Regions from separate parts of the Halolactibacillus sp. JCM 19043 genome, predicted to be linked through region 1. Evidence: riboswitches for the same ligand, from Rfam matches in the RefSeq annotation. Region 1 holds a riboswitch; each other region holds the start of a gene.
What was found. A riboswitch is a leader RNA that binds a small molecule or an ion and turns the genes downstream of it on or off. The one in region 1 is predicted to bind thiamine pyrophosphate.
Positions count from the first base shown of each region.

Region 1 (12,448 bases):
TCTTTAATTGCTTTTAACCTTGAAAATCCAATGGGTATTTTTGCATCTGCTTTAGTTAAGGTTGGATAAATTGGACCTACCCCAATATAGTCAGCGCCTCGTTTTTTTGCTATGATTGCTTCTTCAAGATTCGTTGCCGATATCCCGATAAACATCTCTTTTGGCAACACGGCTCTTGCTTGTTCAATCGACACATCATCTTGACCGAGATGAACGCCATCAGCACCTAGTGCCATCGCCAGTTCAAGATCATCATTCACAACAAATGGTACACGATATTGTCTACATAACGCTTTCACTTTATATCCGTATTCAATAAGGGCAGTACCCTTGAGCGCAAAGGGACCTTTCTCTCGTAACTGAAACATTGTCACCCCACTCTTAAGTGCTGCCTCAATAATCGGTAAACTAGCTTCTTCTATATAAGCCTCACCAAAAATAAAATATAACCTCAACCATTCACGCTGAAACATTAGCTACTCACCTCAATCACAGCTTGTTTTTTCCATTCAGAAATACTCAGGGTAGCTAAACAATCGATAAAATGCATTTGAAAAGAACCTGGTAGTTCGCTTCTTTCTGCCGCTACCTCACTTGCGACAGTATAAAAACTGACTGCTTCTGCCGCAGCTTCGATATAATGATCATCATCAGCTACGGCTAAAAAAGCGGCGATGACAGAGGTAAGTAAACACCCCGTCCCAGTGACCTGTTTTAGTATTGGCGAGCCGTTTTTCAATCGGTAAAGTGTTTTGCCACTATAAATCATATCTTCTTTCCCCGTCACAACAACCGGGATACGATAGCGCCGATAGAAGGCTCTCGCAATCGTCCCTACATCCGTATCAATATCCCCTTCGACACCCTTACCAGCTTGTTTAAGTGAGACAAGGGTCATAATTTCTGCCGCATTGCCTCTGATGAAACTAATCTTTAACGTCTCAAGTAAATGTGTAACGACACGCATCCGGTAATTTGAAGCGCCAACACCAACGGGATCTAACACAATAGGAATCCCTTTTTCCTGAGCTTTTCTTCCCGCTACTTGCATCGCCTGAAACACCGGTTCTGTGATTGTACCGATATTCAAAACAAGCGCATCTGAAATATTTATAATGTCATCCATTTCTTCTTTTTCATGCGCCATAAGCGGCGAAGCACCGAGGCATAAAGCCCGTTTGCGGTAACATTCATCACGACTTGATTCGTGATGTTGTGAATGAGAGGTGCGCGTTCTTTTACTAATTCTAAGTAATGCATTATACCTCACCCCCTCTAGTATCTTGACAAGTGTTTATGTCATTGGGTACCCCTTTTAACCGGTAACCAAAATGATTCGTCGGCCCGTTACCACGTCCGAGGTCAATCCCGTAAAAAATTGCAGCATGAATAAACGCTTTTCCTAAACTGACCGCATCAAGCATCGATTGACCTTTCGCAAGTTCTGCGGTAATAACCGCACTATACGTGCAACCTGTCCCATGTGTATGTTTCGTCTTGACTCTTTCTTTCGTTAAATAGTGCACTACGCCCCCGTCATAAAAGACATCAGTAGCTTCCTCAGTTAAATGCCCACCTTTTACAACTGCAGCGCTGGCACCTAACACATGCACCAGATCTTTCGCGGCTTGTGTCATCTCCTCTAACGTTGTAATCGAACGGTCCAATAACAAACTTGCTTCTTTTAAATTCGGTGTCACAAGTGTTGCTTTTGGAATTAATACTTCCCGAATAACCGCACGAGAACTCTCTTCCATTAAGACATCGCCACTCGTTGCGACCATGACTGGGTCTAATACATACGGAATATCGGGGTATTTTGTTAAATAGTCACCAATCAATCTCATCATTTCTTCGGTCGCAATCATGCCTGTCTTTATCGCATCTGGTTGAATATCATCAAAGACACAGGCCAGTTGCCTGTCAATCATCTCAATTGGTTGATGATGAATTAACGATACACATTGCGTATTTTGCGCAACAACAGACGTAACCACACTCATACCGTAGACACAACGTTCTTCAAATGACTTGAGGTCCGCTTGAATACCCGCACCTCCTGTTGGATCGGTCCCGGCAATCGTTAATGCTGTTTGAACTTTTTTCATTTTCTCCACTCCTTGTAGACGCAAAAAACCGCTCCTCATAGGTCGAGGAACGGTTGTGAGTGTATGATTAAAACGAACGCCAATAAAGACGCTAGGTTTCACAAGAGTCCCACTTCCCTACGTTGGTACTAACCAAATCAGGTTCAAAGGGACCAAAGTGATTCACTTTATCTCAGCACACATGTGCGCCCCTAGCGGTTTCATCCGTATTTATTTGTTAACTTAACCATAGTGAATATGAGAAAGTTTGTCAAGCTTATTGAAGCAAGCCAATATCTTCTGGCGGCCAAATCCGAAAGACGATTTCACCAATCACACTGTCTTCTTCAATCACACCAAAATAACGACTATCCCGGCTATCCGGTCGATTATCTCCTAAGACAAAATACATCCCTTCAGGTACTTCCGTTAAGCCTAATTCATTCATACTAAAATCATCGGTATACGTGTAGCCATCCAACTGACTTAAGACATCTTCTAAATAGACTTCTGGATAACTGACCCCGTTAATGAATAACACATCATCTTTTACTTCAACATAGTCACCCGGTAACCCAATGATGCGCTTCACATAATTCTCTTCAATAACTGAATCAGGTGCAACAAAAGCGATTTGGTCAAACCGTTCTAACTCGCCCAATTTACTTATAATAATTCGGTCACCATCATGCAAGGTCGGTTCCATTGACGTTCCTTTAACAACAGACGGCGTCATCACAAATTCTCTCACGACAAGCACAATCACCAATGCAATCACAATGGCTTTGATCCAGGAAATCAATTCTTTTACCATCTCTAACCCTCATTTATCTTTTTTTCTTATTATACGCGCTTTCCATAAGAAAATCCATGATTTCACTGAACAGACAAAAAACCTCATGCGTAGAAAGCACGAGATTTTAATTTGACTATTTAATTTATGACGTAACCTTTTGATCATCACTCACTATTCATTACGTGATACCACTCAATCTAATCATCCACTTTTAAAAAATGTGTGGCTGCGACTCTCATGAGAACATATGCCATTAAACTGACGCCAAGTAACAAGAATAACGCCGCATAAGCCAACATCACTTGAGCTAACACATAGACTAGACCGACAGATATAATCGTTTGAATCGGTCTTGCGACAGAATAAATAAGCGCGACTTTTGGATAATCTCGTAAAGGAAAATGATAGTGAACAAATACCGGAAATACCGTCATCAAACTTAATATAACGATAGCGGTTAGAAGAATAATGATAAAGAAATAGCCTTTTGAAAATAAGGCGTGATCGATTAATAAGGCCACGCGGTAATTACCATAGAGTATCGCCACGGCTAATACATACAGGTAACCTAACAGATTTGCTTTCAATAGATTTTCTTTATAACTCTTCCAATATTTTTTGAACACATCATCGTCATCTTTAAAGACAATCATTTGTCTTAAAACGTAGAAAAGGGCTGCTAAACTAGGGAAAAAGCCGATAATACCTAGCCCCAATACACTCCCTAACCAAAAACAGATATTTAATAGAATGAGGTGGAAACCAAGTGTACCTACTTTTATAAACCAGCTTTGACGATACATTTTAGTCCACCTCTTTCCATTAATTGATGTATGCTAACACTTTGTCTGCTTCAGGTATTGATTCAATGGCGCCAACTTTGGTGCATACAAGCGCTGCGGTCACATTAGCATAAGTAATCATCTCTGTTAATACTGCTTCATTTTTAATCACTTCAAGCGGTTGAGCATAAGTTGATAACTGAGATAATAATGCGCCAACAAACGCATCTCCTGCCCCCGTTGAATCGATTGCTTCAACTTTAATACTGTTGATTACTTTTTTAAAGTCACGCGTAGACACATAAGTCCCTGCCTTACCTAGTGTCACTGTCACGAGAGACACGCCCTCATCATGAAGCCGATCAACTGCCTCAGCCATATTATCTTGTTGCGTTAATAACAATAATTCCTCTTCACTTACTTTAACATAATTAGCATAAGGTAAGCAGTGATACACCCACTCAACAAAAGCTGGTTGATCATTACCCCAAAGATCCGAACGGTAGTTAGGATCAAAGGCGATAAATTGCTGCCTTTGCTGTCCTTTTTTCATCATGTTGATATACGTTTTGCGAAAAGGATCCGTTAATAAAGCTGTGGCTGAGCCAAAATGCAACGTATGCATCGAATCAATTAAGGTTTGATCAAGATCCTTTCCCTCTAATAATCCATCCGCTCCTCGCATAAATTCAAAATCTCGTTCACCACTTGAATCTAATGATACAAAAGCTAACGTTGTTTTAGCAAGGTTTGTTTTTAATAAATGATCTGTTTTTACTTTTGCGGCTGTTAAGGATTGTTCGAGGAAGGTGCCAAAAGCATCTTCCCCTACTTTTCCGACAAAGTACGCCGCACCACCATGTCTAGCAATAGCCGCCGCCACATTTGCAGGCGCACCGCCTGCTTTTTTCTCAAACGACTTACCTTCCACTAGTGAAACATCTATATCTGTACAAAAAAAGTCAATCAGTAATTCACCAATACATGCGATATTATTCACCATACCTTTTCGTTCACCCCTTACTCAGTCTCATGACTTTACCTGAAACCAATGACGAACGCTGATTAACTGATGTTACCATTAAGTCAGAAAAGCGCTCAAGTGGATAGACAAGGCTTGTTAGTGCTGATGTACCACCGTCAACAAATAGTTCAATCGATGACCGATCTAACACGATCGATAACTGAACATGTCCCGTATTGATTGGTGCCGTTTGCACTTCTTTGAATAATGGCGAAAAGTCTATTTGTCCTGCTTTACTTCGGTCAAGTATTAATATTCTATCATGAGCGTCTAGTGTCAACGTTAATTGATCATCTTCTTGTGACTGGAGTGTGATCACAACCTGATCGGCAGCATCCAGTTGTAACTCTAAATCAATCTGCATCGCTTCTTTAAATGTTGGTACAGTGACGACATCTGTTAAATCACGTGTTGTCATCACTAACTGATCAGTCACATAGGGTGATAGTTCGCTCACTGGCTCCTGCTTAGCAATCAGTGAGTCGCCTTTATGTGTTAATGATAACACGCGAGGTAGTGTCATTTGACTACGCCAGCCACCCGTTGGTACGACATTCGCATAACGCCAATTGCTCATCCATCCTAAGTAAATTCTTCTACCGTCTTCTTCTGGTATATCTGAAAAACTAACACCAGCATAATTATCCCGGCCATGGTCAAGCCAGCGAACATTTGTATCAATCGGTGAAAACACTCGGCCGTCAAAGTCCCCAATGAAATATTGCGTTTTTGAACCTACATCAAGTTTGTCATTATCACCGACACTAACAATCATAAGCCACTTCTTATCAGTGGTTCCGTCGATAGGTAGTTCGAATAAATCCGGACATTCCCAGACCGCTTCTTGATAGCCAACACCTTCACCAAATTCACTTTCAAATCGCCAATCCTTTAAGTCCTTAGATGAATACATCATGACGGTTTGTCCGGTCGCTAAAATCATCACCCATTTATTTGTTTCTTCATACCAAAATACTTTAGGATCTCTAAAATCTATTTTTTCTTCACTTATTAAAACGGGATTCTGTTCATATTTTATCCACGTCTCTCCTTCATCAAGGCTGTAGGCTAAACTTTGATATTGTTCTGGTGGTTGTTGTTCCCGGTCTAAATGATGGGTGAAAATAGCCACTAAGCCATGTCCACCATTAAAAAATCCGGTTGTGTCATGCCAGTCAACAACGATACTTCCTGAGAAAATCATTCCTAGTTCATCAGGGAAAAGAGCAATCGCTCTTTCTTCCCAATGAACCATATCCTCACTTACCGCGTGTCCCCAGTGCATAGGACCCCAAACGGTGCTATCAGGATTATGTTGAAAGAATAAATGATATTTCCCTCGATAAAAGACCATGCCGTTCGGGTCATTCATCCAGTTTTCTTTAGGTGCAAAACGAAGCTGTGGTCGATAATTCTTTCTCTGTTTAATTTCTAGCAAGCTAAACATCCTCTCTATTTTATTATTGCGATCGATCGTATCCTTCTTGTTTAATTTCTAACCATTCTTGCACATTTAATCGTTCTAATTCTGCAAGGTAAGCATCCCATTCTTCATCCGCTTTCCCGTTCGTAATCCATTCCGCTTTAATGCGGTGAATATATGGAATGAGATCTGCTTCAATCGTTGATATACGATCTAATTCATCTTCATCAAAAAACACTTTTGGATAGATATTTTCAGCACTCATGTGCGGTACCATCACGTCATTCATTAAATCAAGTCGCCAAGCAGCATCATCTGGCATAGTTGTATCTTTACCATAGTAACTATCTAAAATAGCAAGCGGCCCGCCTATCGATGTTTTCTCTCTTAATTCTACTGGCGCCGCTCCGTCTAACGGCAAGTGACGTAACATATCTGCGGCTTCATCATATTCAAAGATATTTTGAAGTTCATCATCACCATAGGTTCCCCAGTTGTTTTGAACGGATTGTTTCGGTGCATAAAGCTGATCAATCCATTTGGCCGTAAGTTCTAAATTCTCGTTAGCGCTCGTAATAACCATACGTGAACGATCAAATCCCATCCCATTTGTCCGCGCAACATTCACTGTTCCGTCAGGTCCAGCAAGTGGATTCATTAAGTCATAATTATCACCCATACCGGTAATATTTCCTTTATCCCACGTAAAGTACATACCGTAGCGACCTTCTTGTCCTTTTGCGACGTAAGTTGGCCAATCATGTTCAAATGCTTCGATATCAATTAATTGTTCTTCATACAATTCATTCATAAAATTAATCGCATCTTTATAGCCATCTTGCATAGATGTTAGTAGCACTTCACCGTCATCTGTCACAACGGTATGATCCCAGTTGTCACCAAGGCCAAATGAAGCAAATAAGAAGCCTGGGTCTTGCCCGCCGTCATTAATAATAAATGACATTGGAATTGTTTGACCATCACCTGCAGGGTCGTTGTCTCTAAAAGCAATCAATACTTCTTTTAACTCCTCAGTTGTCTGGGGCATGTCTAACCCTAACTCTTCGATCCATTGAACATTTATCCAAGGGAAATTATCAACTGAGTGAATACTTCCTTTCCCTTCACCAAGTTCTTCAATCCAAGGGAAGGAATAAATATTACCATCAGGTGCAGTCATCATCGCCTCATATTCTGGCGCTTTCTCTAATACCGCTTGTAAATTCGGCATATACTGATCAATCAAGTCATTTAATGGAATAATCGCGCCGTCATTGGCGTAGTTTAATAATTCATAATCACTAAAAGCGGCGTTCATGATTGCATCTGGCATGTCACCAGTTGCTAGGGCAAGGTTTCTTCTTTCACCAAACGTGTCACCGGTAAAGTTTAACCAATCAACATGGACACCTGTTTCTTCTTCTAAACGTTGGAAAATTAATTTATCATTAGGGTCCTCAGGTGCTAACGTTGAGCTTGATGTCATAAACTTTAATGTGACATCCTCTTCCTCTAAAGGAAACTCTATATTTTCTAATTCATAATCATCAGAATGCGCTTGTTCATTACCTCCACCACAAGCTGTTAAAACAAGACTTAACATAACGAGTAATAATCCCATCACTTTTTTCATTTTTATAACCCCCACTTTATTTTAGTGAACCTACCATAACACCTTTTTTCGAAATACTTTTGGAAAAACGGATACATGACCATGAGCGGTAAACTTGCGACAACAATCGATGAGTACTTAATCATTTCAGCAATTCTTTGCATTTCAGCGCGTGCTAATTGATCGGCAATCATACCCGGCGGTACTTCGTTTTGGACTAATATTCGCGAAGTACTAACTGTAATGGATAGAGCGATTGATCATCCAAATAAATCATCGCATTGAAATATGAATTCCATTGACCAATAAAAGCAAACAACGCAATGACGAAAATAATTGGTTTTGATAGTGGTAAAATGACACTTAAAAATATCTTCAAGTCACTTGCACCATCAATTTGCGCTGCTTCTTTTAATTCGTTTGGCACCCCCTTAAAGAATGTTCGTGTAAGAATAATATTCCAGACGCCAACGGCTCCCGGCAAAATAATCGCCCAAGGGGTGTTTAACATCCCTAAGTTTCGGACAACGAGATAGGTTGGAATCATGCCACCATTAAAGAACATCGCGAATAAAAAGAAGATCGTAATGACTTTTTTACCTACGAGTGTTTCAACTGATAAAGAATAACCAGCCAAAACAGTGAAGACTACCGCAACAAACGTAAAACCAGACGCATAAAAGACTGAGTTTAAAAATCCTCTTACGATTGAACCGTCTTCAAAAATTCTGCGGTATCCATCTAACGTCCAGTGATCTGGATTGAATGAAATTCCTTGATTGAGTAGGATATTTGGTTTTAAGAACGACCCTATTAAGACATAGGCAATGGGAACAATAACAGCTAGAACAATTAACACGAGCAATACCTTATTGACGAATAAAATCAGTCGATCAACAGGTGAATTATTTATTAAAGAATGACGTGCCATACAATCAACCTCCTTGTTTTAGTAAAGTGTTTCTCCATTTAATCTTTTTACAACAGTATTCGCAATGACGAGTAAGATCAGACCAATAACTGTATTAAATAGTCCAACAGCGGCACCAAACGACCAGTCACCAGCTAATAACCCACGTTTATAGACATACGTATCAATAATTTCTGATGCCGGTATATTCATATCTGTTTGTAAAAGATATGCTTTTTCAAATCCAACACCCATAATGCCACCAATCGCTAAGATGAATAATACCGCCATGATTGGTTTAATCACTTGCACATCAATGTGCCAAATCCGTTGAAGTAACGATGCCCCGTCAAGTGTTGCGGCGTCATGTAATTGTGGATCAGCATTTGACAATGCGGCGACATAGACGATAGATGAAAAGCCCGCTCCTTGCCATATACCAGAAGTAATAAAGATAGTTCTAAAATAAGCAGGATCAGATAAAAATGATACCGGGTTACCAGTAAACTGCGTAATCAAAGCATTAATTGGACCTGCCGGTGATAAGAAAATAAATAGCATACCAACAATAACAACGGTTGAAATAAAGTGTGGTGCATAAATAACTAACTGAATATTTTTCTTAATATTCATCCGTCGTACTTGATTCAGCATAAGCGCCAGAATAATCGGTACTGGAAAACCAATAATTAAGCCGTAGACACTTAATTTAATCGTATTCATAAAAATTCTAATAAAGTTAGGTGATGTGAGAAAACTTCTAAAGTGATCTAACCCTACCCAGTCACTTCCGAAGATCCCTTTCGTTACACTAAAGTCTTGAAAAGCAATTAACACCCCATACATCGGAATATAATTAAATATAAAAACTAACAATACAGCTGGAAGTAAAAATAGATAAAGAACATAATTCTTTTTAATATAAGCCCATTTCGATTCTTTTTTATCGATGCGGCTTTTCCCACCTTTTCCTCTGCTTGGCTTTTGTTTCATAACGTTTAACACTCTCCCTTTACTTAGTATGCGCTTACAATAGAAGGCGATTAATATGTCAACCGGTTGACATATTACGTAATAAAAACTTGAAATTTATATCTTGATTATAATGACCGCAAGAAAGAATGTCAACCGGTTGACATAAAATAATTTTAAAAAACAACATAGTTTAATAATTGAGGGAACTATGTTGTTTTTCCTTTAATCAATTCTACTGGTAATGTCACATTTTTAACTTCAAAGTTATCTGATTGATTGATTTGTTCCATCAGTATTTCTACAGATACTCGTGCAATTTCTTCAATCGGTTGTTGAATCGTTGATAAATCCGGCAATAACATGCGAACCGCCTCAGCCCCATCATAACCAATGACTTTTAAATCTTCTGGTACACGGATTCCTCTATTCTTTGCCTCATTTATAACCTTCGAAGCAATCATATCATCACTAGCAAAGACAGCTTCTAGATCAAGGTTCTCATTAAACAAGTCTTCTAAGTAAGTATCTGAGATTTCATACGTTCTGTAAGGAAGGTTATTCTTTTTCATCGTATCTTCATAGGCATCTCTTCGCAGGTTTGCGGGGGTTTCTAATTCTCTTGGCCCATTAATATGAATGATTTTTTTACATCCTCGATCAATTAAATGTTGTGTTGCCAGTTCACCACCACGATAGTTATCACTAGAGACAACAGGAATGTGATCGGCTAAAATACGATCAAAACTGACGATAGGCATGCGCGATTTTTTATATAAATCAATGCCACGATTGTGTGCACCTGCAATAATGCCATCAACTTGGTGTCGTTGAAGCATCTCTAAGTATGCACGTTCCTTATCTTCACGCCCGCCACTATTACAAAGCAATACTTTATACCCTAGCGATTCACAAACATTTTCTAAATGATAGATTAACTGTCCATAAAACGGATTACTCGTTGTTGGAAAGATCACACCAACGATAAAGGTTTTATTAATGAATAACGATCGCGCAATCTCATTCGGGTAATAATTAAGTTCTTCCATCGCAGCGTACACTTTTTTACGTGTTTTTTCACCAATATATCCTCGGTCGTTGAGCACACGCGACACGGTTGTTGGTGATACTTCAGCCAATTTTGCTACATCGGCCAATTTCGGTTTTTTCATGACAAATCTCCTATACCTTTTAGTAATGAAACAATCGCATAGTCTCATTGTAAATTAAATTAATTTTTTTGCAAATATATTAACCATCATTTTTCCAAAATGAGTCTATCTTTCTTCTTTCTGCACTAAAAAACCTAACGTCTCATTTAACGTTAGGTTTTTGATTAGCACTTTACTTCGACGCTAGTACATCATCAACCATCGCCCGAGTATGCTTCAGATCTTCTTCGTCTGGATCTAAGTCAACTTTAACGAGTTCACCGTAAACTGTAGCACCGACAGACTCAAAACGTTCTTTAAATTGATCAAGCGCGACGCCGTATAACGGATAAAAAGAATCACATGAACCGAATAAGCCAATGCGTTTACCTGATAAATCCTCATCTTCAACCTCATCATAAAAATCCATCAACTCAAACGGTAAATCCCCGTCACCGTACGTGTAACTACCAAAGAAAATCACATCGTAATCGGCTAAATCGAAGGCATAAAACTCATCACTTGGAATATGGAAGGTACTATGTTCGAGATTTTTCTCGTCTAAGTAACGCTTTATTTCATCAGCAATACACTCCGTATTACCTGTCATACTTGCATAAGCTACTGCTATTTTCATAAATATTCACCTCATCATTATCATAGTGATAATGATTTTCACTGTCAAGTTATTCTTCGTCACCAGAAGCAAAATCAACGCACTTCCGAATTGCCTCTTGAATCATCTGATCAAAGTTATGTTCATCTAATACTTGTAAGCCTTTTTCCGTCACACCACCTGGTGTCGCCACTTCATCCATTAAGTCTTGTGGACATTTTAAATCAGACGTTAACATTTCTGATGCCCCTTTGACCATTTGCGCCACGAGCTGTTTAGCCACAACTTCTGTTACACCAGCTTTTTGCACCTCTTTAATTAACACATCCGCAAACCGGTAGACAAAGGCCGGACCACTCCCGGTAATCGGTGTAATTTGATGCACTTGTTGCTCGGTTAATTTTTTAAACTGACCGATACTAAACAGGATTTTTTCAATATAATATTCATGTTCATCTGTCACATGATGCCCTAAAGTAAAGAGCGTCATCGACTCTGCTTTTGATGCTGCCGTATTTGGCATGAGCCAGCTGACAGGTGTCCCTTCTGGTAAATGTGATTCAAGATATTTTACATCAATCCCTGCCGCAACCGTAAGCACGAGTTGACCATCAATAACGTCACTGAGTGACGCTAATACTTCTTCATGCGCTTCAGGTGGAACGGCTAAAATAATAATATCTTGGTCTGAGACGTGATTTTGCCACTGATTAGTCGTTCTCACACCAAAGCGTGCTTCCACTTCTTCTAATCGTTCACTGTTTCCATTATTTCCAACCAAGATTTCACTAAAATCTGCATGTTTTAAACCATCAATGATCGCTTGCGCCATACGTCCGGCACCAATCATTAAAATCTTTTCTTTTGACATGAAAGATTCCCCCTAGATTCATTTTAACGTACATAGGCTACGTGAATAATTACCCGTTTTTACTCTATTAAAAACAAGCCTCACTCGTTTCTCCATTCTTTACTATACAAAAAAATAATCTTCGAAACAAGGTCATTTAAAAAGAAATCCAACAGGAAGGCATCCAGTTGTATCTTTACATTGTTAGCTTGATTCATAACAAAA
Region 1 is NZ_BAXD01000007.1:87,734-100,181, reverse strand. Features, by position in the region: gene thiE (thiamine phosphate synthase) at 1-473, opposite strand, end outside; partial or broken gene thiM (hydroxyethylthiazole kinase) at 473-1,194, opposite strand; gene thiD (bifunctional hydroxymethylpyrimidine kinase/phosphomethylpyrimidine kinase) at 1,260-2,108, opposite strand; TPP riboswitch at 2,206-2,311, opposite strand; gene lepB (signal peptidase I) at 2,365-2,901, opposite strand; gene JCM19043_RS05945 (YesL family protein) at 3,081-3,686, opposite strand; gene JCM19043_RS05940 (carbohydrate kinase) at 3,706-4,668, opposite strand; gene JCM19043_RS05935 (glycoside hydrolase family 32 protein) at 4,679-6,127, opposite strand; gene JCM19043_RS05930 (extracellular solute-binding protein) at 6,150-7,745, opposite strand; partial or broken gene JCM19043_RS05925 (carbohydrate ABC transporter permease) at 7,762-8,655, opposite strand; gene JCM19043_RS05920 (sugar ABC transporter permease) at 8,674-9,627, opposite strand; gene JCM19043_RS05915 (LacI family DNA-binding transcriptional regulator) at 9,816-10,778, opposite strand; gene JCM19043_RS05910 (flavodoxin) at 10,951-11,394, opposite strand; gene proC (pyrroline-5-carboxylate reductase) at 11,444-12,244, opposite strand.

Region 2 (12,448 bases), on a different contig from region 1:
AGTTGTGTTCCTGGAACACACTATTTCCCCAACAGGCTTTAACAGATGTTGAGAAAATAGGTTTGCGGCGGTTGGAGAGTAGAAAAACCTATGCTTAGTTGAATGAGCATGGGTCGCCTTTAGGGTGTCCTTACGGAATCCCCTTCCTCAAACATTCGTGAGAATGTTAGGTGGGGGTAGTTCAATAACGCATTTAGTGACTCAATAATTTTAACTTCAGTACTAACACCAATGTGCGTTGTTTTTGTTCCGTCATTTACCTCTACATACTCTTTTGGTCTGTTGTAAAATGACAGGCATGATCTTATGAAATATAAAAAAGCCATATAAATCCGCTATACTTATGAGTGACTAAACCAATAAGTTAGAGCAATCTACATGACTCAAGATCATTTTACCAGAGGCAAACGCACATTTAAACACATACTAACGTTATAACGCCTGCTATATCAACGACATTTTTATACTTTCCTATGTTATAAGAAAAGCACCCTTTAACAAAGCTATGCGGCTTTACTAAAGGGTGCTCATGTATTAATCGTCTTTTGAGTGACGCTCACCGACTTGGAATTGTTCTGCATGAGTAAACATATGCTCGACTGTCATCGGCTTATCACCTGTCAGCTGTTTAAAGTCATCTGTATACACATCCATTTTCCCTAATCTAATCGCTTGGGCGAAAGTGACCATGCCTTCAGATGAGAAAGGAGCTTCTGAATCCTTTTTAAATTTACCTTCTGTTGTTCTAGGAACACCCATCGCATCAAAAATCGCATAATTTTCTTCATCGGTAATGGCTTCATATGAGACGTTTTCACCTGTGACGCGATTACCGATCGCCACAAATTCTGTCATGGTCATTAACTCAGCCCCATTAATGTCTAGTGTAGCCTCGTGGTAATCAGTCGATTGTAACGCATACGCGACCGCCTTCGCACAGTCTTTACGTGAGATATAGGCCATTTGTCCGTCGCCTTGGCTGTTTTTTAATACGCCATCACCTTTCACAAAGGTAAAGTAATTCGTAATCATCGCTTCTGCATACTGCGAATTGCGCAAGAAAATATAATCTAGTCCGACACTTTTGATATAGTCTTCTGTGTAAATATGATCGATTTTTTCCACGCTAGGATTTGTTTCATCGCCTGCATTCACTAAAGATGTATAAATGATTTGTTTAACGCCCGCTTCTTTCGCCGCATCCACCACATGTCGATGCGCTTGTTGACGTTTTTCTCCTACGAAAGGCATTGAAATTAACGCTAACTTATCTGCCCCACGAAAAGCATCGACAAGCCCGTCCTTTTTGTTGAAATTCGTCACATGTGTTTCAATCCCTTGTTCGGCATAACTTTTCAAAGCTTCAGGGTTATACCCACAAAAAATAAGCTGATCATTGTCTACCAAATCGACTAAGTATGCCGCTACTTGTGCGCCTAAATTCCCGTCAACACCTGTTAATAATAATTTCCCCATAACACTCTCTCCTTTTTAAAATGATTGATAACTCCATACTACGTGAAGCGTTGAACATAATCTAATATAAAAATCCCATAGCCTATTGGGAAAACCAATCCGGCATATCGTTCATAAATGAGGTTAGTGCTGGGTTATCATTGCCTTTTAAATAACCGATTACTATCTTAAATGTATGCTTTGAATCTTTGAGAGGAATCAGCCTCAGTTCGTCGTTTGAGTGATTGAGTTGATAGTTATCAGGGAAAAATCCAATGACTGATCTGTAAGGATATGGAAAAGTTCTGTTTCAACATCTTCGACTGTTCGAACAATATTCGGCTCATAGCCATCTTCAATCGCATGCTCAATCATCAAATGATACGTATTCCCAATCGTATTCGAATGCAACATAATTAAAGGATGCTTATAGAGCTCCTCCTTAGAGATGGTCTCATGGTTAAACAGTGGATGCTTTCGACTGACGACCGCACAATACCTTCCACTGTAGAGTGTCTGGGTAACAATCTGATCATTGCCTACAAAGGCTGAATCAACGGCGATCGCTAGATCATAGAGACCTTTTTCTAGATATGCCGTCATATCTTTTAACGTCACTTTTGTTAAATCTAATCTCATATTAGGATGTTTCTCGTTTACCTTTGGCATATGAGGTAATAGGCTCTGAATATCCGTCATCGTCGTATACGCCACGCTTAGTAATTGTGGTTGATTCCGTTTAAAATCTAACATTGTCTTCTGCATACGGTTATATTGTTTCCAAATGACGAGCGCCTCTCGATAGAACGTCCACCCAGCTGAGGTCGGTTCTATCGGCATATGTTTCCTATCAATAAGCTTAAGATCAAACGCTTTTTCAATCGAGGCTATTTGTTGACTAATGGTCGTTTGAGAGACAAAATTCTTTTTCGCTGTTTCAGTGAAATTTTTACATTCTACGAGATCAATGAAGTATTTAATTTTTTCAATATTCATCTCTATCGCCTCCATTCTTTTTTAAATTATATCATGAATGATGCCGACTATATGGCCCATACTTTATAAGCATGGCCGTTAAAGCTATCCCTCTAGCTCAATCTAGCACCAAGTGATTTTCAAGTATACACCAGCGATTTGCCGCACAATCTTTTCATTTATCCGAAGATTAACAATTCACATAATACTTTTACTATTCTAACGATTAGATAAATCATTAATTAACTCATTCCATTATGATATACTAGTGAACAGACAAAAATAGAAAGAAGGGAAGTTTATGAAAAAACTACTCGCATTACTTGCATTCACCCTACTGATTGTTGGATGCCAAGCTAATACAGACGATTCATCAGCGTCAAAAGATACAGAGGACATGACGGCTGCTGAAGCAAAACAACAGGAGATCAACACGATTATTGAAGACGGTCGCTACTTTGAAATCAATGGCGCGATTCAAGCGTTAACTGAGGCAGACCTAACAGAAGAAGAGGTCGCTGTCATTAAAGAAACGACGACTGAAAAGTTAATCGCGGAAGTGGATACACTCTCTGAAAGCTTCATTAGTGGAGATTTAGATGTGAACACTTACGGCAATACCTTACGAGACTTCGAAACAATCGAACTAGACGGTGTCCCAGCTAAAGCGGAAGAAGCCCGTACTGAACACAGTGCACTCATCATCTCTCGTCAAGCGTATAAAGACGGTGAAAAATTCTTAGAAATCGAGTATATCGATATGGCTAAGACAGAATTTGAAAAAGTCATCGAATCTGACGTCTTGTATGAAGATGCCCAAGCGCATTTAGACGACATCAACAATATGTAAACAAAAAAGAAACAAGCCCTTAAACACTAGGTGCTTGTTTCTTTTTTTAATCCTCTTAATGAAGCGTTGGTTTCAATGGTTTCTTAACCGCTTTTCTAATCGGACTAACTGTCGGCGTTCTCGTCTTGTCAAATATACCGCGAGCTTCTCCATACCACTACGGCCATAATCTTTTAGTATGTTGCGCACATACAAGCGATCGGTCACCGATAAATCATCCCAAGCATCATTCACTTGTTTGATAGCTAAATACACCACCGGCATCAGTTGTTTATTTGTAAACAAACGTTCATACTCATTCCACTGATTTTTATCTAATAATGATAGGAACAACAAGGGGTCTTGCGTCTCAATCATGAGTGACAGCTGACGGTGACTATGTCTTTTCCTAACCATCATCGTTTTGACTTGACTAAGTACATAAAAGAATTGTTCTAACAGCGGCTTAGGTAAGGTGTATTGCCTCTGTTCTTTATCAATCACCAAATCATCGTCCGCTATTTTGCCGTGATATATGACGGGCTGTCTATCTAATAAGTAGTGTTGTAAGGACGTCTTTGACGCTTGATCATCTATGACAGTGATCGGCGTTGTTAAGATGGTTTGATACGTTTGATTGATTGTATTGATGATAACGATACATTTATAATCTGTCAGTTGGCGTAGCTTTCTTAACATAAGTATCATCAACAAAAAGAAAATAAAAAAGACGACGAGATAAAAAACAGGAACTTCTTCTATCATGAGATCAATAAACGCCATTCACACCCTCACCACCTTTATCATTATTTTCCTAATTTCATACTACCATTTAACGAAACAAGTGCCTAGTCTTTGCCTAAAAGTTTCTTTCGTGAAGATATGTCACTTTTAGTGCAGAAACATCGTCTACTCTTATAATCCGCTCATTTTCTCAATATATTAACGAAAAAGAAGGAACTATAGTATAATGACAAGTAAGTCTTAAACATTCATTGGAGGGTGTGTGCATGGTATTTTTTCAAACCCACGGGTTAACGGGCCCCACAACATTTTTATATCATCACGTCAACGACCTTCAGTTTCCCTTACACTTTCATGTTGCGTACGAATGTATACTTGTCCATGAAGGAATGATTAGCGTTGATATGAATGATACAACCTATAATGTGTCGAAAGAACAACTTATTTTCATTCACAGTCATCAAGTTCATCGTATTACATCAGAGCACCATTCGAAAGTTACCATTCTCTTATTCTCAACCGATTTCATCAGTGATTTTGATCAACAATATAAAGAGCGGTTAGCGACCTCACCTGTCATTTCCTACTCTGCCTTACCAAAGATAGAGAAACTCCAGACGGTGTACCATCAAAAAGCGTTTTTGTATGATGTGCTTTCACGTTTAATCAGTCAATCGAACTTTATCGAAAAAAAAGCAACAATGAATACCACATTACTGCATGATTTATTACTGTATGTTGACAATCATTACGATAAGGATTGTTCATTAAAAAGAGCGGCGACGATCCTTGACTATGACTATACTTACGTTTCTCAAGCATTTAAACAAATGACGTCACTTTCTTTTACTGATTATTTAAATCAATACCGCGTTTCTCAAGCGATTAATAAGTTAACCCATAGTGAGTTAACCATTTCTGAAATTTCTCGTCAGTGTGGCTATGAGACGTTACGGACGTTTAACCGTAATTTCCTTAAATACACGAATATGACGGCGTCAGACTACCGGAAGCAATATACCGCCTCCTAACAATAGATGAAAGTTAGATGAGAAATAGCCAATAACACTTGTAGATTCCGCGAAATTTGTTATAATCTTACTACTTAGAATAAAAATATAATACAGAAAGAAGTTTTGATATGGAAAATAGCCGTTTAAACAAAAAGAAAAATAAAAAGAAATGGTGGATTTTAACCCCCGTCATTATCTTACTCGTCTTATTATTATCGATCGTTGGTTATGGTGTGCATTTATATAACGAGGTTAAAAGCAATGTCAATGACAATATGCATGAAAAAGTTTCTGGTAACGTGATTGATACGGAAAAAACAAAAGAAAAAATCGAGAACAAAGATAATCTTAATATCCTCTTACTCGGTATTGATTCAGAGTCATCTGTCAGTGGTCGTTCGGATGCGATCATTGTCATGACTTTAAAGCCAAATGAAGACAAAATTCAACTCGTCAGTATTCCGCGTGATACTCGGACGACGATTGCTGGTCGCGGAACAGAAGATAAGATCAATCATGCGCATGCATTCGGTGGCCCAGACATGGCGATTGAAACAGTTGAAAATTTCTTAGATATTGATATTGATTATTTTGCGCGGGTGAATATGGATGGTATGGCTGAACTCGTTGATTTAGTCGGTCCAATCACTGTAAATAATGAACTGAATTTTTCTCAAGGTGGCAACACCTTCCCAACCGGCAACATTACCTTAACCGGGGATGAGACGATGAATTTTGTCCGGATGAGAAAAGAAGACCCAAGAGGTGACTTTGGCCGGACCGAACGTCAGCGTAAAGTCATTGAAGGTATTGTAAGAGAAGGTGCGAAAATCGAAAACATCACCCGTATTTCGGATTTACTTGATGTGCTAGGTAACAACGTGAGTACCAATATGACCTTTAGTGATATGACATCACTATTCCAAGGTTACCGTCAAACTGCCTCGAATTTTGAAGACTATCAAATGCAGGGGTCTGGTTCGATGATCAATAACATTTATTATCACATTGTCACTGAAGAGGAAATCAATAAAGTTCATGATTTAATTGAATCTTAATCTAAAAAGCCGCGCATCGACTTATATAAGGTCGACGCGCGGCTTTATTTTTGTCATGCTATCACGCGCTAGGGTCCATTAAGCGGCGTGACGCATCGGTTTTTTAACAAGTGATGGTCGTTTACTAAAGAGAAATGCCACCGCGACAATATTAATGATCGCCGACGGGATAATATACGACGCATTATAGACAAAAGAATAGAGCCAAATATTCATGCCGTCAATGAGTGAATCAAAGAACACCACGCCTGCTAGATAATGACTAACAAAGCGAAGGGTGCTGCCGAGCCCAACACCGACAATGACCCACTTCACAAAGCTCCCTTTAGAACCACTCTGTAATGCATTCGCTGCTTGGTCTTTAAAGAGTCCCGCAAAACCTAACACAGTAAAGGCAATTGGATAGTCAAGCAAACCTTGAACCGGATGAGCGATCCAGGCAGTACCTGAAACAATTTGTAAGACACCTAACAGTAATCCTGATAATAAGCCACCCTTTAGTCCCCAGCGATAACTGATAATAAACACCGGAATCATCGCAAAAGAAATCGATCCTCCTTGGGCCCATACTTTAAATGATAAGAATGGGACGAGGTCTAAAATAAGCGCAAGCGCTGAAAAAATCGCGACCTCAATTAAAAATAATGTACGTTTTGATTGCATCAAACATGCCTCCTCATAAAATTTGTGCAACAAAAAAAGCAATGCCAAGGGATGCTTCCTGATGGAGGACCCTAACATTACTTAAAACGCCATCAAAAAAGCCACCATCCCTACGCTAGTATTAACTAACAGGTTCAGAGGGTCTAAGTATCGATACTTACTCTCAGCTGACGATTATCAGCTCCCCTTGAAGGCTTGATTCAATTACTTTTCTTGTTAGTTGTATTATATCAGTCTATTCTGAAAATGCAAGGGATGATGTTTAAATTGTTTCATCGTTATCATCTGCCTATCTGTTTTTCTATATACATCATTTCATCACTATGTTATGCAGAAAGAAATGAAGATAGAGAGAGCTTCTAATGATTCATTCATGTTCTACTGACCCTTTCGTTTGAATAACGGCCATACAATTATTTCTTAACGGTTAACGTGAGAATCTGTTGAAACCTTTCGAGTGCCTCCTTTAATAATCTCGGGCCTTCTGCCATAGCTAAGTCAAGTGTCATCGGCTCGTTCACAATCGGTAGCGTGACATGAATATTCTCTTCCTTTAACTCGGTTAATCCCTGTTCGACCTTACCAGCAAAGACCACCGTCGGTACGCCCACCTCTTTAGCTAGTCGACTCATTCCGATTGGCACTTTACCTGCGAGTGACTGCCTGTCAAACTTCCCTTCACCCGTGATCACTAAATCAACGTCACGTAACTTTTCTTTTAGTTTCCCGCGTTCACTTAAAAGATCTAAACCACTTTGAAACGTTGCCCCAAAAAAGCTATAACAACTAAAACCAATCCCCCAGCTGCTCCAGCGCCGGGCATCTCAGTACAGGACACGTGTAACGTTTCTTCCACTGCTCGACTAAATTGCATCATCGCTTGTTCTCGTTCAGCTAGTTCCGCTTGTGAAAAACCTTTTTGGAGACCAAACACATACGTTGCTCCATTACTGCCTAGTAACGGGTTCGTTACATCACTCGCAATCAACCACTTAACCTCTTTCACTCTCGGATCTAAGCCACTTGTATCAATTTGCTTGACCTTGCTTAAATCAACGGGGAGTAAAGGCAATGCTTGATTTCGTTCATCTAAAAACTTTACCCCAAGCGCCATCATCATCCCCATACCACCATCGACCGTAGCACTACCACCCAGTCCTAAAATAATCGTTGTTGCGCCGTAATCAAGTGCTTGGCTGATTTGTTCTCCCACTCCAAAACTCGTATGATAACTCGGATGGAATGTACTTGTCTGCATGAATAATACCCGCAGCTTCCGCTACTTCAATAATCGCCGTGTGACTCTCTTCAATCCAGCCCCACGTCCCTATCGCTTTTCTGCCATTCACATTTGTGATTATTTTTTGGGTGTAGTCTCCATCCTCTGCTTCTAAAAATGCTTGTACCGTCCCTTCGCCACCATCAGCGACAGTGAAACTTATGACGTCATGTTCCGTTAATGTATCCTTGACGATTCTGTTGGCTTCTGAACTTGTCATCGAACCTTTAAACGAATCAATTGCTGTTAAGATGCGCATCACTTTCATTCCTTTCTAAAAACAAAAGAGTATGACTATAGTGTGCCATACTCTTCTTTGTCTTTCACGTATTAGTTTAATTCTGGCCAGTAATCTTTATTTGCTTCAATCAAGGCATCGAGTACAACCCGAGCTTTTTTCGCATCCACAACGGTACGATTAAGTGTCAAGGCTTGGAGCGCTTTTGTATATGACCCTTCCATATAGGCTTCAACGGTCAATTTTTCAAAGGCATGTTGATTTTCAATCAACCCTTTATAGAACGTGCCAATCTGACCAACCGCATAAGGTTGTGGCCCATTGGCACCAAGCGTTGCTGCCACTTCAACCATACTATCATCTGGTAAGTTCGCAATGATGCCATCATTTCTCACCATCACGATAAAGGTTTTCCGCTCATTATTGGCAATCGATGCGGCGACTTCAACCATCATATCACCATGAGCATCGTTATGAACAACTTTTGAGTCACGTGCGGTGCCATTGTCGACAATACGACGACATTCCTCAAACACTTTCTTCTCTCGACCTTCTCTTACCTCATCCGTTCTCGTCCAGTTCGGATCTAGTTTTTTCACTTTATACTCTGGATAGAGATAATATTGTAAATACGTATTCGGTAAATAATCAGGAAAATCTTTTAACATGTCCTCCACCATCGCATACGTCTCAAGCCACGATTGATCACGTTGTTCCGCATCAACCGGTCTAAAGCCACCATTTAAAATGATCTGTTTTAACTCTGGTGCCCGGTCACGTCCTGTTTCATCATAAATATGTGTAAACCAACCGAAGTGATTGAGACCAAAGTAAACGGGCTCTAATTTATTCACATCATGATCAATCAGTTTTGAGTACGATCGAAGTAAGTTGACCGGTTGATCGCAAATATTTAAGATTTTGTCTTCTTGAGGGAAGATTTTATCAAGCGCTAACGCGACAATCGCCGCTGGATTCGTATAGTTCAAAATCCAAGCATCTGGACTTAACTGGCGTACGTCACGTACCATCTCTTCCATATCACGAATCGAACGCAATCCGTAACTAAAGCCCCCCGGTCCACACGTTTCTTGACCAATGACGCCATGTTGAAGGGGAATCTTTTCATCTTTTTCACGCATATCAAATCCACCGTACGCATCTGACAGAAAACAAAATCAACCTCTTTATAAGCGACTTCTTTATCGGTCGTATACACAACCTCTACCTCCGGTGCTTCTTCTTTAAAGAGAATCTTCGCAAACTCACCAATCACTTCTTGACGCTTTTGATCAACATCATATAGCACGACCCGGTTTAAGGCGAACTGATCTAAATGTGTCGTCATCGCTTTTAAAATACCTGGTGTCCACGTTGAACCGCCACCGACTAAGACAATATTATTTTTTTTCATCATCAACATCCCTCTTTTATTTATTAGTGAATGACGGATGACTTAGCATTAATCCGTCAGTCACTGCTTTGCTTTTATTTGTGTGTTTAATTCTTGTGATAGCTCATTAACGCTTACGCTTTTTGTTCATACATATAGTTATCAACAATGTTACGCATCTTAGAGACCCGGCCACCATAGACAACATGTACGGTGTTAGCATCCGGACGCACAATACCATTGGGGTTGGTTTTCTTTAAATACGCTTCTTTCACAAGCTCGCCATTTTTCACTTCTACACGCAAACGACTAATACAGTTATCGACATCGACAATATTGGTAAGCCCCCCAATCCTTCAATGATGTTTTCAGCCGTCTTACGATCCTGTTCTTTGACTGGCACGTTTTCCGTATCATCCTCTTCATCATCTTCAAAGTCGTCTTTCGACGACCAATTGTTAAGACGTTAAACTTACGGATAATAAACGTATAACTGAAATAATACATTGCGAAGAATATCGGACCGGCAATTAAGTAAATGTACCATTTCGTTTCAAGTCCTTGGAAGACACCAAAAACTAACCAGTCAATGATTCCCCCTTGAATATTCCCAATTCCTGCATCAAAAATAGCTGGGACTAAGAACGCTAATCCCGCAAAGATCGCATTTACGATCCAAAGGACAGGTGAAATAAAGATAAAGGTAAATTCAATCGGTTCGGTAATACCGGTTAAAATCACCGCTGTTAAACCGGCTAGGAAGAACTTTAAGACTTTCTCACGTTTTTCCGGTAACGCCATCCGGTAGATCGCCAAGACGGCTGCTGGCATACCGAACACCATGTGTAAGATCTTACCTTGTGCTAAGAAGCGAGTCGCATCTGTTGAGAACGGTAAATTATTATCTAATTGATACAGATAAATCTGTAAGGCACCGACAAGTGAATGACCATCAATATTTTCTACCCCACCCAGAGCGGTGAATCTAAACGTTTGATTTAAGATGTGGTGCAAGCCCGTTGGATTAATGATTTTTTCAGTAAATCCATAGAGGAACGTACCAAACAATCCTGTTTCACTAATTAATTCACCCATATTGATGATACCTGCGTTAACAATTGGCCATACAAACGTTAAGCCAATACCAACCACAACCATCACTAAAGCCGAGATAATCGGCACAAAACGTTTGCCGCTGTAGAATGTCAGCGCCGCATGCAGTTCTGTTTGTCTAAACTTATTGTGTAAGTAGACGCCCATTAAACCAGCGATAATACCACCAATCACGTTCGTGTTATAAACAAAGATCCCAAGCGTACTTGTAAAACGGGCATTGAGTAACGTTGCCTCCACTTGACTTAAACCTTCGGTTTCCATTAAGTAGGCAATCGATGTTGTCTCAGGCGTATATCCTTGTAACGAAAGGAAATAGTTCATCCCGATGAGCATCGCAATATACCCAACAGCGCCTGCATAAACAGCCACTTCTTTATCACGCTTCACCATGCCAAGTGGAATCGACATCGCGAATAATAACGGTAAATACCCGAATGGGAGGGCTGATATTTTTCTAATCATACCTAAAATGTTTTGTAAGAAGGTATTATCTAAAAAGGGCATAAATTCAATAATATTCGGATTTTGGAGCGCTGCGGCAAGTCCAAGGAATATCGCCATAAATGACAGTAAACTAATCGGGAATAAGAGCGACTTTCCGAAGCTTTGGAAATTCTTTTTAAAGTTTGTCATATAACTGCCTCTTTTCTTCTTAGTGATGTAATATAAACTGGATAATTTGTTGGGGCCTAACCTCTACTTGTTCAACAACATGAAGGGATTCTTCCATCGCATTCGCTATTTGCGTACCTGGAGGTAAGGTTAAGTTCTCTGTTTCAAACATTGGATTATATAACCGGACAAATAACTGATTGTCTTCTGTACATTTCACCGCTGAGACCACACACTGTCCTAAGTCTAGGGTGACATCAGCTTCGTCTAATGCAACGTTAGGTCTTGGATTAATATTAAAGCGATTAAATGCTTTTCGTTGGTAAGCAACAAATGGTGTGAGATAGCTTTTGGCTTGTTTGTTTTGCGTCTCGATTTGTTCAAAATCAAACGCACAGTTAAACGTAAAGGTTGTGTTGGTTAATTGATTATCTGGTGTTTTGATTTCAATACCTGACGGACGACCGGGTCGATTCACAAGATTTCGTTTACCTAGGTGAGAGAACGTTCTAAACAAGGTAAGATAAGCGCAATCACCAACTACTTCATATTCTTTTAGCCCTTTCGTATAGAGGTTAAATTGATCATCAGCTGTTAATGATAAATAACTTTGCATCGTTTCGATACTGACTGGTTTTTCAACCCAGTTGTCTTGTTCCCAAATCGTTAACGGTTCTGTTAAATACACTGGTTTAAATTGATCAGATAAATAACCATCTACTTTCACTTGATTGGTGACTATTCCCGTGTGAAACACAAGTCGGTAACGACTATCAGCTGTTACGTTTGTGTGATTCAGTTCAACGTATACTTTCGGATCATTGTTAAATAATCGACACGTCCCAGTAAATTCTACCTGCGTCGTTGCTTGTTTGTTTTCTCGTTCTGTCTGATGACTCGGAACATCAAAAGCAATCGTTAACTGGATCACCTCTGATAGATCTCTTTTCTCAACCTGATAGGACAGCTCACCCACGTCCTTACTGTTAAGCACCCAATCATTCACCGGTGGTGAGTAATCATAACTGTCACCCGCATCCCCACTATTTTCAATCGAAAGGACGTTGGTAAAG
Region 2 is NZ_BAXD01000005.1:123,502-135,949, reverse strand. Features, by position in the region: partial or broken gene JCM19043_RS04940 (hypothetical protein) at 1-98, shown strand, start outside; gene JCM19043_RS04935 (NmrA family NAD(P)-binding protein) at 535-1,476, opposite strand; gene JCM19043_RS04930 (LysR family transcriptional regulator) at 1,681-2,451, opposite strand; gene JCM19043_RS04925 (hypothetical protein) at 2,732-3,280, shown strand; gene JCM19043_RS04920 (hypothetical protein) at 3,353-4,042, opposite strand; gene JCM19043_RS04915 (AraC family transcriptional regulator) at 4,270-5,034, shown strand; gene JCM19043_RS04910 (LCP family protein) at 5,145-6,074, shown strand; gene thiT (energy-coupled thiamine transporter ThiT) at 6,153-6,737, opposite strand; TPP riboswitch at 6,828-6,935, opposite strand; partial or broken gene JCM19043_RS17330 (glycerate kinase) at 7,151-7,995, opposite strand; gene JCM19043_RS18060 (glycerate kinase) at 7,922-8,275, opposite strand; gene JCM19043_RS18645 (hypothetical protein) at 8,347-9,108, opposite strand; partial or broken gene JCM19043_RS18640 (6-phospho-alpha-glucosidase) at 9,202-9,602, opposite strand; gene JCM19043_RS16735 (hypothetical protein) at 9,782-9,952, opposite strand; gene JCM19043_RS04880 (PTS transporter subunit EIIC) at 9,966-11,396, opposite strand; gene JCM19043_RS04875 (hypothetical protein) at 11,416-12,448, opposite strand, start outside.
Region 2: another riboswitch for thiamine pyrophosphate. It lies ahead of thiT (energy-coupled thiamine transporter ThiT); the one in region 1 lies ahead of thiD (bifunctional hydroxymethylpyrimidine kinase/phosphomethylpyrimidine kinase).

Region 3 (7,887 bases), on a different contig from region 1:
ATCTTCACTTTATGATGGCCGCTGAACCATTAAATCGAAATGGTTGGACATTAGCCTCTTTGTACCTGAAGTACTTGCTGATCAGTTTATACTCAATATATTTGAAATATTGGCACCGATTCTCGTTGGACTGGCTTTTGTCTTTTTCATCATTATGATCTACGCTTACTATCGTAGTCAGAAACCGTATCAAGCATTGATTATGGCCATTGATGAACTAAGTGAGGGGGATTACACCCACCGTATTCGTTATACAAATACAAACACCCGTATTGGTGAGATAAATAACAAGTTTAATCAAATGGCCCATGAGTTAGAAAAGTCGCGGCTTGTTCTTAGAAAAAACGAAACGCAATTAGCTAATCAAAAAGACTTTTTAGACCGTATCATTAACGTTAGTCCGATGATGATTTATACGATGAATGCCGATGGCATCTATACACTTGTTAATGACCAATATGCTGAACTATTCGGGTATACGGCTAAAGAAATGCTTGGCCGTCACGCTTTAAATGTAACGAATGATATAGCTGCCACTCATTATCACTTAAAACTCCATCAGTCGATTTTATTATCTCAGGAGCGAACGACCTATGAAGATAGACAAGTAGGATCAGATGGCAACATTCGATGGTATCGCGTAACAAAACAACCGATAGAGAGTATAAAGGACAAAGGGAAAGAAATATTGATGGTCGCCACCGATATTACCGAAATTAAAGAAAACCAAGCAATCATTGAACATCAAGCCAACCACGATGAGCTCACCGGCATTGGTAATCGTAAATATTTTAAAACGATTGTGGATGAAGCGATTGAACAAACAGATCGAGATAATGAAGGATTCGCGGTCATGTTTCTAGATTTAGACCGGTTTAAGTATGTGAATGATACCTTTGGTCATGATGCAGGGGATAAGTTATTAATCGATGTCGCTGATCGTATAAAAGCCGTCATCAACGACCGTGACTACGTCTTTCGCTTTGGTGGCGATGAATTTACGATTGTAACTTATTTCACTGAAGACCGACAAGAAGTGACCAATCTAGCTAAAAAAATCATTCATACCTTAACGAAGCCCTATACGTTTGATAATCATAGCTTTATTGTGACGGCAAGTATTGGCATTAGCTTATACCCTAAACATTCTCAATCGCTAAATGAACTGACTAAGTATGCTGATTTAAGTATGTATCAAGCAAAACAACAAGGGAAAAATACGTTTAGATTTTATACCCCTGCACTTGAAACAGAAGTATCGCTTTACATTCAATTAGAGACAGACTTATTCCAAGCAATCGAACGCCAGGAGCTCTACGTCGTCTATCAACCGATTATTGATACCGCAACAAAAGATATCCGCGCCGTTGAAGCTTTATTACGCTGGCAGCATAACAAACTAGGCGCGATTGCACCTAATGTGTTTATTCCGATTGCTGAGAAGAACGGCTTAATGCCTCAATTCTCGCAGTTTTTACTAAAAGAAGCAACACAAACCCTATCAGGATACAATGAACGCCACCATCAAGCGATCAAGTTGCATATTAACCTAACAGAAAAAGAATGTCGTGATGAGAAAACCTTTTTATCTATCCACCAGCAATTCGAGGCAGCAAACGTCAACCTTGAACATTTAGTCATTGAAATCAGTGAAAATCTCTCGCGTGATAAATGTAAAAACTTAAAAATCAAACTGAGCGCTTATCAAAAAGCTGGTATTCAAGTGGCGATTGATTCTTTTGGGGATCATTATTTATCCCTACGTCAACTGCGAACACTACCCTTTAAGATGATTAAACTTTCACAAGGGACTCTCCATGACGCACTTAGTGATGAGGATGGTTTAAGCAGCTATAAACGTTTAGTAACGCTTGCGAAAGAGTTGAGATTAATTATTATCCAAGAAGGAGTAGAAACGGCAGAAGAAGTCGCATTAATTGAGTCGGTTCAACTAGATGCTTATCAAGGTTTCTTAATGAGTCAACCACTTACGAAACAGCAGTTTGAGCAAGACTATTGACATTATCACCATAACCGATTAAAATTACTATTAAATATTTTAAATGACTATTCTAAGTATTCTGTCAATTTAAAATAATTAATAGAAAAGGTGGTGTCAAACATGAGGCAGAAGAAAGAAAACAAGTAAATGTAGGGGATTGGGTCAAATTACAGTCAAACAAGGGTGAGCGTATTCATGGCTTCGTCGAAAAACAACTAGAAGAAGAGAACAGGGTACAAATACGTGTGATTGCGAGTGATAACCATCTTTTAACCAATCACAGTATCCAAGTTCACGTGGTCAAATTACAAGTAGAGCCAGATAGCAAATACTATACTCTTGGTGAATTAGAACAATTAATCGACTTAGCCCTTCAAACAAATGATAAAGCATGGTTTGACGCATTATCTGATCAATACAATTACTTGAAAAAAGAAACAGAAGCGAAACGTCATATTGACTATACCCAAGTCAATTAATCACATAAGATGAAATTAGCCACACCTAGAGGTGTGGTTTTTTCTGTTTAAACGTAGTTAATTAACGATAACCTGATACGAAAGGATTGACAAGATGGTTAAAAATATGTTAAAAAATATATGTTAGCACTTTAAAGTGTCGAGTGCTAATACATAAAAAATATTAAAAAGTGAGGGAATAACATATGGCCGTCAGACAATTTGAAGCAGAGTCAAAACGATTATTAGACATGATGATTCATTCGATTTATTCAAAACGCGAGGTATTCTTACGTGAATTAATCTCCAATGCGAGTGACGCGATGGATAAGATGTATTACCGCGCATTAACCGATGAGTCGATTACATTTGATCAATCGGACTATTACATTAAAATTTCTACAGATAAGGATCATCGTACGTTAACAATCACTGATAATGGGATTGGTATGACAAAAGAAGAGCTTGAACAAAATTTAGGCACCATTGCGAAAAGTGGTTCACTGGCATTTAAAAAAGACAATGAAATTAAAGATGGTTTTGATATTATTGGCCAGTTTGGTGTCGGCTTTTACGCAGCTTTCATGGTTGCTGACAAAGTAAGTGTAACGTCGCGCGCAGTAGATTCAGATCAAGCGTATCACTGGTACTCTGAAGGCGCTGAAGGCTTTACCATCGAAGAGGCGACTAAAGATGATGTGGGTACAACGATCACACTAACGATTAAAGCGTCCACAGAAGATGATGACTTTGAACAATTCTTAGATCCGCGTCAACTGCAAACGATCGTTAAAACTTATTCAGACTTCATTCGCTATCCAATTAAAATGGATCTAACGGAAGAAAAATTAAAAGAAGGTACAGAAGATGAATATGAAACGATTGTTGAAGAGAAAACGGTCAACAGCATGGTACCAATCTGGAAGAAAAACAAAGCTGAATTAACCGATGATGATTATAAAAACTTCTATCAAGAAAAACATTTCGGTTATGATGATCCATTAACACATGTACATGTGAGTGTCGATGGTAATATTCGTTATCAAGCGATTCTTTACGTGCCTGAAACAGCGCCTTATAACTATTACTCGCAAGAGTTTGAAAAAGGCTTGGAGTTATACTCAAATGGCGTCTTAATTAAAAATAAAGCGCCTGAACTGTTACCTGATTACTTTAGCTTTGTGAAAGGTCTTGTCGATTCAGAAGACTTATCACTTAATATTTCTCGCGAAATGTTACAGCATGACCGTCAGTTGAAGCTAATCGAGAAAAACTTAGTGAAGAAGATCAAACAAGAATTAAAGAAATTATTAATGAATGATCGCGAGAAGTATGAAACGTTCTTTAAAGCTTTCGGTCGTCAATTGAAATATGGTGTCTACAGTGACTTTGGTCAAAATAAAGATACCTTAAAAGATTTACTTCTATTCTATTCATCAACTGAAGAGAAACTTGTCACCTTAGCCGAATATGTTGAACGTATGAAGGAAGACCAAACCTATATTTATTATGCCACAGGTGAGTCACATGCGCGCATCGAACGTTTACCTCAGACAGAAATCGTCCGTGATAAAGGCTATGAAATTCTTTACTTCACTGATGATATTGATGAATTTGCGATTAAAATGTTATTGAACTACGATGAAAAAGAATTTAAATCTGTTTCAAGTGGTGATTTAGGTTTTGAGGACGATCAAGCGGAAGAAAAAACAGCTTCTGAAGAAGATCAAGCGATTTTCGATCAAATGAAAGAGATTCTTAAAGGTAAAGTATCAGATGTTCGCCTGTCTAAACGCTTAAAGACACACCCTGTCTGCCTATCTAACGAAGGGGATATCTCCATTGAGATGGAAAAAGTCTTAAGCATGATGCCTGAGAATCAAGGCGTAAAAGCTGAGAAAGTGTTAGAAATTAACGCGGATCATGATATCTTTAAGTCACTCAAACAAGCCTCACAATCAAACGAAGATATGATGGAGACATACACGAATGTCCTATACAATCAGGCTTTACTGATTGAAGGTTTACCAGTAGAAGACCCAGTAAGCTATGCCAATGATGTTTGGAAAGTGATGAAGTAACACTTGACTTTAATAGTCAGTATGTTACAGTAACAGTATCAAAATACAATCAAATGAAACACCACTAGGGGAGTCACTGATCTGTGACTGAGATTGGCAACGAATGCCTTGACCCTTTGAACCTGATCTAGTTGATGCTAGCGGAGGGAAGTGGGACGAGATTTGACTTTCTTTATTCAATGATCGACACCACTTGCTTATTTAGCGGTGGTGTTTTTATTTGGAAAAAGGAGAGAATTATATGAGATTTACAGATGAATTAAGACAAAAGGCTGATCCGATTTGGAAAGCGAGTTTTGATCACCCCTTTGTACAAGGGCTTGGGGACTCCACCTTACCGCTCGACCGGTTTCGCTACTACGTCTTGCAAGATGCGTATTATTTAAGTCACTTTGCAAAGACGCAAGCATTAGCTGCCGCAAAAGCAGACTCATTAGAAGTAACGAACAGTATGGCTAAACACGTTCAAGGCACCTATGAAGCAGAACTGGATCTTCACCGGACCTTTATGAAACAATTAAATATCTCTGAAAAAGACCAGCAATCCTTTGAGCCGGCTCCAACAGCGTATGCTTATACATCACATATGTACCGAGCCAGTCAATTTGGCCAACTAGGGGACGTTATTGCGGCGATTTTACCATGTTACTGGTTGTATGCTGAAATCGGTGAACAGTTAAAAGACAAAACGCCAAAAGAACCCGTCTATCAAACGTGGATACAGGCGTATCATTCCGATTGGTTTATGACACTCGTCAAAGAACAAATCGACCGGTTAGACCAACTTGCAGAAACCGCATCAGAAAAAGAAAAAGAACGTTGGACTGATCTGTTCTTAAAGAGCAGTCAATATGAATATTTATTCTGGGAGATGGCGTACACATTAGAGATATGCCGATGGACGCCTATCGTCATATAGCAGTTACAAATTAAAACCAGACTATAAACCTTTAATTGACTAAACCCTAAACCACCAACACTTTTTTTGTTGGTGGTTTTCGTATAGACTAAACTGTGATGACCAATATAGTATGTTTCTTAAGATAATGGTGCCTTTACCATAAACGTTTTAACTAATAGTTTCTCTACAAATCCCCAATTTATTATGGACTTATTTTGAAATTTTTGGTATGGTTATGTTATTAACAAAATTATCAAATTATTTTATATCACAGAGATAAATATTCATTGTTCTCCCTGTTTTAACTTATCTCAGATATGAAAGTAGGGGGCTCACATGACATGCAAAGAAAAAACAAGTACATTATTATATTTATAGTTATTTTGTCAACATTACTCACCATCAATATAAAAAATATCATATCCCCTAACAAAAATAACCAAGAATTAAGTAATGATATTGAAAATGAAGAAGAATTAGTGGATATTGAGAAAGAAAAAATTGAAACTTTAGAAGAGTTAGTCGCATTATATGAAAAAGAAGAAAAGTATGATGACGCGGTTGAGATTTATAATGAATTACTATTACTGGATACGCAAAACGACCAATATTTATACAGCTTAGCCATTTGCTATCTAGAAATTGAAGAATACGAGTTAGCGCTAGAATTTTTAAAAGCTTATGATGAAGTAAAGAGCCATCACCCAACAACATTGTTTTTAATATCACAAGTGTACTTATTGCTAGGGGAATTTGAACATGCCCAACAAATAGCTAATGATGCGGTTGCTGCTACAAAAATAAATAACACTGACCCACAATATTATGCAGAATGGTCTGAAATTGTCGACAGTTTTGATGTGAAAAAAGAAGAAGCTTGGGTAGATGTAATAGAAGGTTTACCGCTGAATTCAATGAAATTAAAAGCTTCTGAAACAGCGATAAAAGATTATCATAATGCGAATAAATATCCTCATGAACATATTCTTTATAACGCAGGATTATTACATAATCAATATGGAAAATATGATCAAGCTATTCAATACTTTAAAGAACGTATCAATATTTATCCTAATTTAAAATCAAGTTATGTGTTACTCGCCGAGAACTATTATCTAACAAAAAATATAAGCGAATTAAACGCGTTACTAAAGATGGTTGAAGAAAACGATTGGATTCTTGAGGAAAAACTAATATCCGCATTTATCACAAGCACCCAAGGTGACTATGAAATATCTAGAGAAGGATTTGACAATCTTGCCTATACAGGAGAATACCAAGATATTATTTTTTCTAACCTAACTCGATTAAGCTTGCGTTTTTCTGATCATACAAGCGCACAAGACTATTATAATACGTTTATGGGACTTGAATTAAAGGACTTTAGCTATTGGCAATCAACGGTTAATGAACTTTCAGATGGTATCGATCGGATGCTAGAAATTGAATAAAGGTGTGAAAATTAAATGATTAAGATTTTTGTTGGTATGATTTTTTTTATAACAGGATTATTACTTTTTGTAGCATTTGAGATAAGCGCTATTTTACAGTCCTTTGATCTAAGAGGTGTGTTTGTAACAAATGCATTAATTTTATCTATTGTATTATTGCTTGTTCAATTATTTATTTCAAACAAGAAGATTGTTAATGTATTTGCAAGTAGTTTTATATTTATTTTCATCTTTAATCTGGTGAATGTCTATAATCATCAGATTGTGATGATGCCTTTAGAAGGCATTGTCGATACTTATCGAAAAAATAATGTGATTGAAGCTGCTGAACAATACTCTTTTGCGAACAACACTCTTTATTATCAAAATCAAACGGACGAATTTATTAATCAAATTGAAGAAGAAATTCTGTGGGTGACAAATATTTGTTCCGATGTTTTTGGTGTAAATACAATACCCGGTGTAGAAATTATTTTGTTTGACGATATAGAATTATTTCAACTCTTTAGTTTTGATGATAGTTTAAATGGACTTTACCGTAGTGATCAGAAAACTATTTATGTATTAACAGCTGGAGAAAATGATCGTACTATAAAAACAACACTATCACATGAATATGTTCATCATTATTTTTATTCCCTATTGGGTAGTCAGAATATCGATGTCACTCAATTCCCTTTATGGTTTCATGAAGGAATGGCGACGTATATCTCAAACATAAATAATTCTGATGTAGAATATGAAAGTTATGGTGACCTATCACTAAAAGATCTGTATTATCCGAAGGATTGGCGTCAAGAAATGCAAGGAGATAATAATCCTTATCGTATTGCTTACGTTGCTGTTGAGACTTTAGTTGAACTAGAAGGTATCGAAATATTCCCACGTATTGTTGAGGAAGTAAAATCAGGCACAGATATTTACACTGCCATAGAAAAGTTAACTGACATGCCTTTTGGCGAATTCGAAACTATTTTACAAGATAAAAGCGGGT
Region 3 is NZ_BAXD01000023.1:42,785-50,671, forward strand. Features, by position in the region: gene JCM19043_RS11060 (hypothetical protein) at 1-158, shown strand, start outside; gene JCM19043_RS11065 (bifunctional diguanylate cyclase/phosphodiesterase) at 110-2,020, shown strand; gene JCM19043_RS17725 (IDEAL domain-containing protein) at 2,248-2,481, shown strand; gene htpG (molecular chaperone HtpG) at 2,667-4,541, shown strand; TPP riboswitch at 4,598-4,707, shown strand; gene tenA (thiaminase II) at 4,783-5,460, shown strand; gene JCM19043_RS11085 (lipopolysaccharide assembly protein LapB) at 5,784-6,893, shown strand; gene JCM19043_RS11090 (hypothetical protein) at 6,909-7,887, shown strand, end outside.
Region 3: another riboswitch for thiamine pyrophosphate. It lies ahead of tenA (thiaminase II); the one in region 1 lies ahead of thiD (bifunctional hydroxymethylpyrimidine kinase/phosphomethylpyrimidine kinase).